Regions from separate parts of the Bacillus sp. LJBS17 genome, predicted to be linked through region 2. Evidence: predicted binding sites of a transcription regulator. Region 2 holds the regulator's gene; the other holds the start of a gene.

Region 1 (5,888 bases), on a different replicon from region 2:
AAGAAGATGAAAAACAGTATTCTATTCTCAGTTGTATGGCGGTTTTTGTTTTTAGTATTTTATCCAGTAATTTTAGGGGCTGGATTGCCATTGATTGGAGTTAACTTGCCTTCAGAAACGCTGTTTATATTAAGTTTTATTGGTTGTATGATGGTTTGTTTAAGTACAGCGACTCATATAAGTAACCTCGTTAATATAAGAGAAGTTCTAAGACTGTATGATTCAATTGAAAGGGAACTTGTTGGGAATTATGCAATTGACGCTAAAGTGTTGGACGACATGCTTGATAACACCAGGGAAAAGTATCGTCTTCAAATATCTTTTGACAGAGAATATGACATAAAGGATTTACATGCTATTCAAGAATTGAATAAAGATGACCGAGCGGGAAAGTATTTTGATCAATATCTTAATGATGCTAATAATGTAAAAGATGAAATCCTTTATGCCACTATTCCGAAACGGACAGCAGAAACTTTCCTATACTCAGTGTTTAATTCAAAGACTGTATTCGGTGTAACCGGAAGGAATTATTTCCACAAATGGGATAAGGCCCGATTAGATGACGAATTACTGTCTATGTTCCAAGAGAAAGAAGAAAAAAAGAATACGGTTGAGCAGTGATAAAGTATCTGGAGATTTCTAGGTACTTTTTTTTTTTCTCAGCCCTACAAAAATTGTTGTTATAATTTATCAGACGAAAATAAAGATTGGAGTTAGCCCCTATGGACAATATAAGTGAATCAGAATTTAAAGCAGCATTAATTTCAGAAGTAAATAAAAGAAAACACTATGCACTTGGACCATATATTGCCGGCGCCATTAAAAAGATAAACTTTGAAGAGACTGGGAATATGTCTAAAGAAGGGAAGACTGAGGAAGATATTGAATTTGTAGTAGCTCCCGATCATATAGATGAATTTAAGGTTTCGAAGGCTCAAATAGAAACCTGTTGTCTATATGTTTATTCAGATAGAAAGCCTTCTCATTGTTTAAGAAGTATAAGCTTTACTCCTGAAGGTGGAAGTAGTCAAAATATGATAAAAAAAACAACAGTACCTAATATAACAAGTCAACCAACTTCTTCAGAAATCTACGAAAAATTCATTGATCTCGTAAAAAATACAGAATATGACGAAATAGAGTCGACATATCTTAAATCTGCATGTCAAAGTGGACAACAAGAAAATTGGCCGGCAGCGATAGTTATGTTGGGAGTTGCGGCAGAAAGGTTGTTAATTTTAATCACTGAAGCTTACCATAAATACCTTTTGAAAGAGGATGCTACAAAAGCTGAGAAATTCAAAAAAAATGTTGTGGATGCATACACAGCAAGTAAACGTTTAGATGGTTTATATAATGAAGTCGATGAAAAAGTTACGAAAAAATGGTTAGAAAAAATAAAAATGCATTTGCGTTCTTTTGATTTGCTTAGGCAATTACGTAATGATGCAGGGCATCCCTCAGAAGGGATTAAAGAGATAATAAAAGATACGGGCCACATAGAGCAATTCTTTAAGGATTACTATCATCTATATAAAAAATTTCATAAGCTAATTGAAGAGTTGCCAAAATAAAATATGTCCGGAGAGATCCGGGCGTTTTTTTATTTTGGCAAAACTTTCTTGTACTAAAGGAACATATGTTCTGTTAATATATAATCAAAAAATGTTTGAGGGTGTGATCAAGTGATAAAGGATCGAGGTTTAATGAAATGGGCAACTTCTATGATGTTGCCGGAGCACAACGAAATGTTAAAGCAGCTGAATCTTGAAATGGAAAAAATGAAGCGCCCTGAAAATGATGAACAAAAAATTGAAGCAATGGCCCTTATAATTAATGAAGCAAAACAAGGAAACCAACTTTTAAGAATCTCCTATTTTGAAAATGGCCATATTTCGTCCCTTACAGGCTTTGTAAGGTCTTTTAAGTACATTGAGAGGGAAATGTTAATAAAAACGAATGATGGGCATATTAAGGCTGTTTCAGTTGATAATTTGATCGAGGTGGAGCTGGCTGAAGGAGAAAAGTTTTATGATTGACTATGATAGCCTTCCTAAACGTACTTTTTTGACCGTAGATATGCGTAGCTTTTACGCCAGTGCATCTGCAGTTATGCTGGGCCTCGATCCCATGAAATGTTATCTTGCTGTGGTCGGCGATACTGAACGATCAGGAAGTGTTGTTTTAGCTGCATCACCGGCTCTAAAGAAACGCTTTGGTATTAAAACGGGATCGCGTCTTTATGAAATACCAGATCATCCTGAGATCCACATTGTAAATCCTCAGATGCGGATGTTTATTAAACTCTCTACAAATATAACTCACTTGTTTCATCAATTTGCGGCTCCTGAAGATATATTTACCTATAGTATCGATGAATCGATTATTCGTTCTGATCACCTGAAGAGGTTATGGGGAACACCGATGGATCTAGCGAAAAGAATACAAAATGCAATCTACAGAGATTTTGGTGTTCCAGCAACCGTAGGCATCGGTCCCAATATGCTGATGTCAAAACTAGCCTTAGATTTAGATGCGAAGAAAAGCCCTTCAGGAATTGCAGAATGGTCGTATGATGACGTTCAAACGAAATTATGGCCAGTTCATCCATTATCCAAAATGTGGGGCATAGGAAGACGAATGGAGAGGAATTTAAATCGAATGGGAATCGCCACAGTAGGACAGCTTGCAAATTATCCATTGGAGCTATTAGAAAATCGATTTGGCATCATGGGGAATCAGATTTATTATCATGCCCATGGTGTGGATCTTAGCGAGCTGGGCACGCCTATTAGGCAAGAGCAAATTTCTTTCGGGAAAAGCCAGATATTGTTGAGGGATTACAATGAAGAAGCTGAAATTAAATCAGCCATATTAGAAATGTGTGAAGAAGTGGCCAGCCGGGCTAGAAAGGCTAAAAAGGCAGGCAGAACCATTCATTTAGGAGTAGGTTATAGTCAAACAGTAGGCGGAGGCGGATTTTATCGGTCTTTAACGATAGATCAACCAACTAATATTACGATGAAACTTTATAAAGCGTGCCTTGGTTTATTTAAGAAGTTCTATCAAGGTCAAACGGTAAGGAGCATATCAGTTACACTAGGGAACGTAGTTGATGATAACCAATTTCAGATGTCTCTTTTTGAAGAAAACAGTGAAAAGGAACGTCAACTTGGCCATGTTATGGATTCTATTAGGGAAAAATACGGATCAGATGCGATTTTAAGAGCTATTTCTTATACAACAGCTGGAACTGCATTAAAACGGGCAAAGCTTGTGGGTGGCCATCAAGCATAAAAGTACATGAAGATAGTGAATGTCACTATTAATATTTCAAATTCATTAAACAAAAAGAGCCTGAAGTAAGTATCAGGCTCTTTTTTAAAAAAAAACACAAAAAACAAGATTTCTACTTGAAATCTTTTAAAAATTGTGATATAATACTATGTAAGTAGGCGTATGCCTTTTTGGATCAGCTTTTCTGTTTGATGATACGGGAATATCATCTTCAGTATCTGATGTGTTGATTGTTAGTCAACAACGTTACATTGACTATAATATCTCACAAGTTTACCGTTGTCAACTAGGTTTTTGTAAAAAAAGTGTTTTGACAATAGCATACATACTGATTAAGCAGATTTGATGGTTTCAAAAAGTGCATATTGCCTGCTTAAAATAAATTTAAGGAGGTAATGCACAGTGTGTAAATTAACGTTGCATTACAGAAGACCACATAAGGTTAGAGGACATTTTAGAAATTGTAAGGGAGGCCGTGTTTGGATTCCTGAACACGAAAGGGGTGGAACTTGGGTGAATGACCATTGCTACCCAGGTTTCTTGCCTGAACTTCCAAGTTAATACTGAAGGTCCTCAGTGGCCTTTCTGATTATTTCCTCGCTGTTTTGGCAGCTTAGTAGCTGCCCCCTTTTTTAAGAGATATCTCTTTAGTTAGCAACATTTAAAACTTCTATAGGATTTCAATTGCTAGACATGATATACTCGTTAGGAAGATATTTACTGGAAACAAGGGAGGCGGGGAAATGAAAAAGAAATTCATTGGATTCTTGGTCTTAGCTTCTTTTTTGTTGATGTTTAATACGGCTTCATATGCAAGTGGAACTGACGAAAACACAGAGAAATCAACTGCTGAATTGTTGGAAAGTGTAATGGATGATTTTGGATTATTCAGTTTTCAAATTGGCCGAACAGATCCGACGATTACAATTGGGATGGATCAAACCAAAAGTGAATCAAAACTTCGTGAATACTTAGATGATAATTTGTCTGAAGAAGCAAAGAAAAAGTATGAAATTTATATATTTAAAGAGGATATTGATAAGTTGAAACAAGAACATCAAAAGAGTTTACAGGAATAAAGCAGACCGACTAAGGTCTGCTTTTTTATATCAAAATTAGTTATACCACAAAGTAGCTTGATTTATTGTAATTAATTTATCAGTGTTTCCTTCATTTTCGAATTTAATGTGATAGCTTTTCCCTTTTTTTAAGTTCCAATTCATATGAAATTGGCCTTTCCATCCACCAGGTAAAGTAACCTTTTGGGCACGACCTTTAGCCCCACCTCTACCATCATCGTAAAATGCGGATACAGAAAACTTTCTCGCTGTTCCTTTATAGGTTACGATGAGGGTACTTGGATCTTTAAAAGTTTTTCCATATGTCCCTTTTCCAAGCCAAATGTTATAGTAAAAATCAAAGTAGCCTGATGAATATGTTTTTTTCAATACCTTTATTGGATTATCTGTAGGCTGCTCTTCTGTAAGTCTAATCATGCTTTTCAGCTGTTCAGTTGTATAAGGATGAATCTCTTTGTTATTTTCGTCAAAAATTTTGATTTGAGAAGCAATCTCTTCCTTCTTAGCTTCAATTTCATCCTGTGACAGAATTTTTTCCTCAATAGGCAAAGATTCTTTTACCTCTGCTGCCTCTACTTTGCTTGTTCCCATGAAATCAAAAAGAGAAATACCCAAAACAGCTGCTATTGACCAGTACTTGAAGTTTGCTTTCATATTGAACGGCTCCTTTATTCATTTTTTAATTTGCTAAAGTTGCATTGAATTTTCTTATGTTTTCTCACTGGTGAAATTCTTACTGAGGAATCCTATGGAGTATAGATACAGCTGATAATTTGAGCCATTAAAGCTGTGGAAGATATTCATGGGGTTTTGGGTTCTTTCGTAATGACTCAATCAGCAAAAGAGAAAAATTAAACGATAATGTGAAATCTAAATTAGTGTTGACGTTGGCAGCCAGTAATTTTTATCAAGACAAATTAACCCCTCCTTTGAATGATAATACAAAGCAAAACTACCATAGAGATCAGGAATATTACAACAAAAAACATCAAAATAATTGAAAATTATCTATATTTCTACAATTGTGTACATAATTATATGCTTTATGTACATATATTCTCTGAACAGTGAAACCAGCTGCAGCTGAAGAAAAGATGTTGCCGGTACCGGAAACCAGGAAGCCAGGTGCGGCTTGTCGTGATGTGGTAGCTGAAGAAAGAGATCGATGCCAGGCATCCAGGAGCGAACCAGCTGCAGCTGAAGAAAAGATGCTGCCGGTACCGGAAACCAGGAAGCCAGGTGCGGCTTGTCGTGATGTGGCAGCTGAAGAAAGAGATCGATGCCAGGCATCCAGGAGCGAACCAGCTGCAGCTGAAGAAAAGATGCTGCCGGTACCGGAAACCAGGAAGCCAGGCGCGGCTGTGTCGGTGATGCGCGCAGCTGAAGAAGATCAATGTCTGGAATTGTGAGACAGAACTATTTGGTCATAAAAAAGAACCAGTGGCTTCCTGGTTCTCATTGATTTATGGCCATAATTGGCTCTTATATATGTTTACGTACTTTTTGTTT
Region 2 (5,888 bases):
CACGCACTTTGATGAACCTCGGGCCCTTAAAATGACGGGAAATCATGAATATGTCATTTCATTACACGGGTACGCAGAAGAAGATCAGCAGATCGAAGTCGGCGGTACAGATCGCGTAAGAGCGGCAGATTTAGTTGAGAAATTGCAGCATGCCGGTTTTCCTGCTGTATTGCTCAATCCGGACCATCCACATGCGGGCGTTAGTCCGAATAACATTGCAAATAAATCAAAAACAGGTTTAAGTATCCAGATAGAAATGAGCACAGGGTTTCGAAAGTCTTTGTTCGGCATCTTTTCTTTAAAAAGCAGAGCTGTTACTCAAAATGAGAGGTTTTATGAGTTTACAGAAGTGATGTTCCGTTTTCTCAAAAATAGCTACTGAAAAATAGGAGGCGATAAGACAGCCTCCTATTCCTTATGCTTCTCATTCGTTTCGGGAAACAGCTCGTCCGCGGCTTCCGTTTGATACTGTAAGGTGTTATCTCTCGCTGACAGTTCATTTCGGAAATTTTCATCAAGCACATTTTTCAGTAAATACCGATGAAAAAAGTATTCAAAAACAGTAAGACAGGCAGCGGAAAGGAGAGCTGCTCCAAATGGTGAGAAATCGTTTCTTGTTTGGGTTAAAACAAATACCCAAAGAATAACGAATGAAAGGCCAAAGTCAGCCAATGAAGCTGTAATATTGTTTGTTCTGGGTAAGACGAGCATGTCACCAGAAAGATAGGACACAAAACCTAAGAAAAGTGCAATAAACATCACACTTAAGAAGGATGCGTGATAGACTCTGTCCAAAATCACATATAAAAGGGCGAGAGTGAAAGCAATCTTTGAAGCAAGCGCAATGATATGTTTCATTTGACCACCTAATTTGTTATTTTTTGAAGAAAATTCTTGGGCGTAAACAAATGATAAATAATGCAATTCAAAACCATTCATAATGGTCATGTTACTATTTTAAACAGTCCGTTTTTGTTTACACTGGTATTTTTTTCAGCAGTATGAATCTTTTTATGAAAAAAGTCGTATATGTGGATGATCAGCTTTCAAGGGGGGAATGATTTGTGGAGATAAAAGGAATCAATCACTTGTTATTTTCAGTTACGCATTTGGATACATCGATTGATTTTTATCAAAAAGTGTTTGATGCAAAGCTTTTGGTAAAGGGAAGAACAACTGCATATTTTGACATGAACGGCATCTGGCTAGCGCTTAATGAAGAACCAGACATCCAGAGAAATGACATTAAGCTTTCTTATACCCATATTGCTTTTACAATTGAAGATCATGAATTTGAGGAGGTATCAGCTAAATTAAAAAGACTTCATGTCAATATTCTGCCTGGCAGAGAACGAGATGAACGCGATCGAAAATCAATTTATTTTACCGACCCTGACGGCCACAAATTTGAATTTCATACCGGAACACTTCAAGACAGGCTTCGATATTACAAACAAGAAAAAACCCATATGCACTTTTATGATGAAACGGCCTTTTGATATCACACACCATATTTCATATAAGGTTAAATTTAAAGAAGGGTGTTGGTGGAGACTTTATGTTTGGGGAAGGTTTCTACCCGATTAGTTCAACGATGCCATATCTTTTGAACTGCACAAGTGATTCGGTGAAGGAGAATTTGAAATACATATTACATTTTATATGAAGAAAGCGAGCTGTTTTAACAGAGTGTTGAACTACCTAAACTATGTACTAAATTTTCAGTTATATCAATTGCCTCGCCCTTTAATAAATATAAAACCGCATCCTTCCACGACCTAAAAATGAAACGTTTTTAAGAAGATAGCGTCTAATATTCTAAACGTTCATATTTTGAATAAAAGTTTCCTGAGGGAAAGAAAATTTCTTGACTTCAACAATTGTTTGGTGGATAATTATGGTGTAAACATGATGTTCTTTTTCCTCCTATTCAGGCTCGCACCCAAAAGTCAGGGCGAGCCTGCTTTTTTTGAACAACAAACCCCCTCTCCGTAAAGGAAAAGGGGGTTATTTCATGCATCTGATAGATCAATAGATTAATGGACGGTTCTGAACACGCCAATCACTTTCCCTAGAATGCTGACATTCTGCAAAATGATAGGTTCCATCGTTGGGTTCTCAGGCTGCAAGCGAATGTGTGTATCCTCTTTATAGAATCGTTTTACAGTTGCTTCATCATCTTCTGTCATCGCAACTACAATTTCCCCATTGTTCGCTGTGTTTTGCTGTTTAACGATGACATAGTCCTTATCGAGAATACCAGCATCTATCATACTGTCTCCCATAATCTCCAGCATAAATACATGCTCGTCTGGAGGAACCATGCGGTCAGGGAGCGGAAAATATTCTTCAATATTTTCTACTGCTGTAATAGGAGATCCCGCCGTGACTTTCCCGATGACCGGTACATTAACGACCTGGCTTTGCGGAATGTCTACTTCTTCATCAAGAATTTCTATTGCTCTTGGTTTTGTCGGATCCCGTCTGATCAGCCCTTTTGTTTCCAAGCGGGCCAAATGGCCGTGGACAGTAGAGCTGGACGCAAGCCCGACAGCCTCTCCGATCTCTCTCACGGAAGGCGGATATCCTTTTGATTTAACCTCTGCTTTAATAAAACGGAGGATATCAAGTTGCCTTTTTGATAGCTTCGTCATTTTTCGCACCTCAAAACGTCGATTTTAAGAAGATTATAGCATGATTTTCCTTACAGTACAAACATAGGTTCGAAAAAACAATTGACAGAAACGTTTGTTCGTATATACTGAAATTATAAAAATGCGAACAAACATTCCTGTTGGAGGTTATGATCATGAGTAAAGAATCTATTATTTTTGTCGGTCTGTTCACAGTGATTTTGAGCGCGGTTATCCTTATGCTGTCATATACAAGCAGCGGCCAAGAGCTTAATCAGTATGTTAAAATAGAAGTCCAGCAAGGCGACACACTCTGGTCAATTGCTGATCAGGTAGCCGATACAAAAAAGATAAACAAAAATGATTTTATTGAATGGGTAGCTGATAAAAATCAACTTCAAACCTCTGATATCCAGCCGGGTGATGAGTTAGTGATCCCATTGAAAAAGAAGCATCAGGATGCATATGAATTAGCAACTGTAAGATAGAGAGGAAAGAGAGATAAAATGAAAGCACTCATTTATGCCCGTGTAAGCACAAATAAAGAACAGCAGGAAACGTCATTAAAGCGGCAGGAGGAGGAGCTTACGGCCATTGCAGCGGAGAACGGCATGGAAGTGGTCAAAGTGATTTCAGAAAAAGCCAGCGGATATGAAATGGATCGGGATGGTGTATTTGAGCTGCTTGATGTGATTAAGAACGCTGGAATTGATGTCATTTTGGTTCAGGATGAGACTAGGCTCGGACGGGGAAACGCAAAAATCGCACTGCTTCATTGTATTTATAGAGAAGGTGTGAAAGTCTATACAACGGCTCATAGAGGTGAACTGGAGTTATCGGAGGCTGACTCAATGGTCTTGGAAATCGTCAGCATTGTGGAAGAGTATCAGCGAAAGATTCACAACATGAAAATCAGACGGGGAATGAAACGTGCAGTAAAAAACGGTTTTAAACCGCAAAAAAACTTAAAAAACCAACATGGGAACAGTGGAAAAGAAAAAATAGAGGTGCCAATCTCAGAGATCGTCCGCCTGAGAGCGAATAAACTGACGTTTGCTGAAATCGCGGCTACCCTAAGAGGGTTTGGCTATGATGTCTCTAAAGCAACCGTTCACCGGCGTTTTCAGGAATACATAGAGAATGAAGAGACAGCAGAGTGAATCAGTTGTAAAACTTTTTTTGATCTAGTACTATATAGACAAAATGCAATAAAGGAGTTTAACATGATTTCAAACGCGAAAATTGCCAGAATTAATGAACTTGCTGCCAAAGCTAAAGCTGGCGTTATTACAGAAGAAGAAAAAGCCGAACAGCAAAAGCTCCGTCAAGAGTACTTGAAAGGTTTTCGTTCTTCTATGAAGAACACGTTAAAAAGTGTGAAAATCATTGACCCAGAAGGCAATGATGTTACACCAGAAAAGCTAAAAAGAGAACAAAGAAATAACAAACTTCACTAATATAAGAGGAATACGGCAATATCGTATTCCTCTTTTGCATATACTATAATCAAAACTCTTATGTGACAAAATTCAACAAGTTTCTCTCAAATTTAAGCTGAAACAGTTGAGAAAAAGTCGTCAGACATTTATGATGTAAGGGTACAACACATAAGGAAGGGGATTTTTATGGATACAATTGAAAAGAAATCAGTTGCTACCATTCGCACACTGTCAATAGACGCTATTGAAAAAGCAAATTCTGGTCACCCAGGGATGCCGATGGGAGCCGCTCCAATGGCATACACGCTGTGGACAAAATTTATGAACGTAAGTCCGGCAAACCCTGGCTGGTTTAACCGTGACCGTTTTGTTTTATCTGCTGGACACGGGTCAGCACTATTATACAGCATGCTTCATTTAAGCGGGTTTGATCTTAGTATTGAAGATCTTAAGGGATTCCGCCAGTGGGGCAGCAAAACACCAGGACATCCGGAATTCGGACATACTGCCGGTGTTGATGCTACAACAGGTCCGCTTGGCCAAGGAATTGCCATGGCAGTCGGTATGGCAATTGCTGAACGCCATTTAGCGGAAACATACAACCGCGATTCATTTAACGTAGTCGATCATTATACATACAGTATTTGCGGTGATGGTGATTTAATGGAAGGTATTTCTTCTGAAGCCGCTTCACTCGCAGGCCATCTTCAGCTTGGCCGTCTGATCGTACTATACGATTCTAATGACATCTCTCTTGATGGAGACCTCGACCGTTCATTCTCTGAAAACGTGAAACAGCGTTTTGAAGCAATGAATTGGGAAGTTCTTTATGTTGAGGATGGAAACAATATTGAAGAATTAACAGCGGCTATCGAAAAAGCACGCCAAAATGAAAAGAAACCTACATTAATTGAAGTGAAAACGACAATCGGATTCGGTTCACCTAACCGTGCCGGTACATCCGGTGTTCACGGTGCGCCGCTTGGTAAAGAGGAAAGCAAATTAACAAAAGAAGCTTATGCGTGGACATATGAAGAAGACTTCTACGTTCCGTCAGAAGTTTATGAGCATTTCGCTGCAGCTGTTAAAGAATCAGGTGAGAAAAAAGAACAAGAATGGAATGCTCAATTCGCTAAATATAAAGAAGTTTATCCTGAACTTGCTGAACAGCTTGAACTGGCAATCAAAGGAGAGCTTCCGAAGGACTGGGATCAAGAGGTTCCTGTGTATGAAAAAGGAAGCAGCCTGGCATCCCGTGCATCTTCCGGTGAAGTTCTCAACGGACTTGCGAAAAAAATTCCTTTCTTTGTCGGAGGTTCTGCTGACCTAGCGGGATCGAACAAAACGACTATTAAAAATGCCGGTGATTTTACAGCGGTTGATTACTCAGGCAAAAACTTCTGGTTTGGTGTACGTGAATTTGCGATGGGTGCAGCCTTAAACGGTATGGCGCTTCATGGCGGTCTTCGTGTATTCGGCGGAACTTTCTTTGTCTTCTCTGATTACCTGCGTCCTGCGATTCGTCTTGCAGCGTTAATGGGCCTTCCTGTGACATATGTCTTCACACATGACAGTATTGCGGTTGGTGAAGACGGTCCGACGCACGAGCCTGTTGAACAGCTTGCTTCACTCCGTGCAATGCCTAACCTTTCTTTGATCCGTCCAGCAGACGGCAATGAGACAGCAGCAGCATGGAAGCTTGCAGTGCAAAGCACTGACCACCCAACAGCGCTAGTGCTTACACGTCAAAACCTTCCTACCATCGATCAAACATCTGAAGAAGCATTGGCAGGAGTAGAAAAAGGTGCATATGTCG

Evidence for each region. The regulator LexA, encoded in region 2, represses DNA repair genes until DNA is damaged. The targets are predictions, from matches to a motif close to CGAACATATGTTCG.
Region 1: a site for LexA is predicted at 1,636-1,649, ahead of KXZ66_RS22245 (YolD-like family protein). Genes of this name have one in related genera too.

What each region holds. Positions count from the first base shown of each region.
Region 1 covers NZ_CP079761.1:16,298-22,185, forward strand. Annotated here, with positions in the region: gene KXZ66_RS22235 (hypothetical protein) at 1-624, shown strand, start outside; gene KXZ66_RS22240 (hypothetical protein) at 726-1,577, shown strand; gene KXZ66_RS22245 (YolD-like family protein) at 1,710-2,042, shown strand; gene KXZ66_RS22250 (Y-family DNA polymerase) at 2,035-3,300, shown strand; gene KXZ66_RS22255 (YolC/YozM family protein) at 4,044-4,379, shown strand; gene KXZ66_RS22260 (hypothetical protein) at 4,416-5,033, opposite strand; gene KXZ66_RS22265 (hypothetical protein) at 5,474-5,788, shown strand; gene KXZ66_RS22270 (VanZ family protein) at 5,862-5,888, opposite strand, start outside.
Region 2 covers NZ_CP079759.1:2,019,779-2,025,666, forward strand. Annotated here, with positions in the region: gene pghL (gamma-polyglutamate hydrolase PghL) at 1-382, shown strand, start outside; gene KXZ66_RS10370 (YndM family protein) at 409-858, opposite strand; gene fosB (metallothiol transferase FosB) at 1,065-1,499, shown strand; partial or broken gene KXZ66_RS22565 (hypothetical protein) at 1,408-1,666, shown strand; gene lexA (transcriptional repressor LexA) at 2,037-2,654, opposite strand; gene yneA (cell division suppressor protein YneA) at 2,804-3,121, shown strand; gene KXZ66_RS10390 (YneB family resolvase-like protein) at 3,140-3,793, shown strand; gene KXZ66_RS10395 (DUF896 domain-containing protein) at 3,857-4,090, shown strand; gene tkt (transketolase) at 4,259-5,888, shown strand, end outside.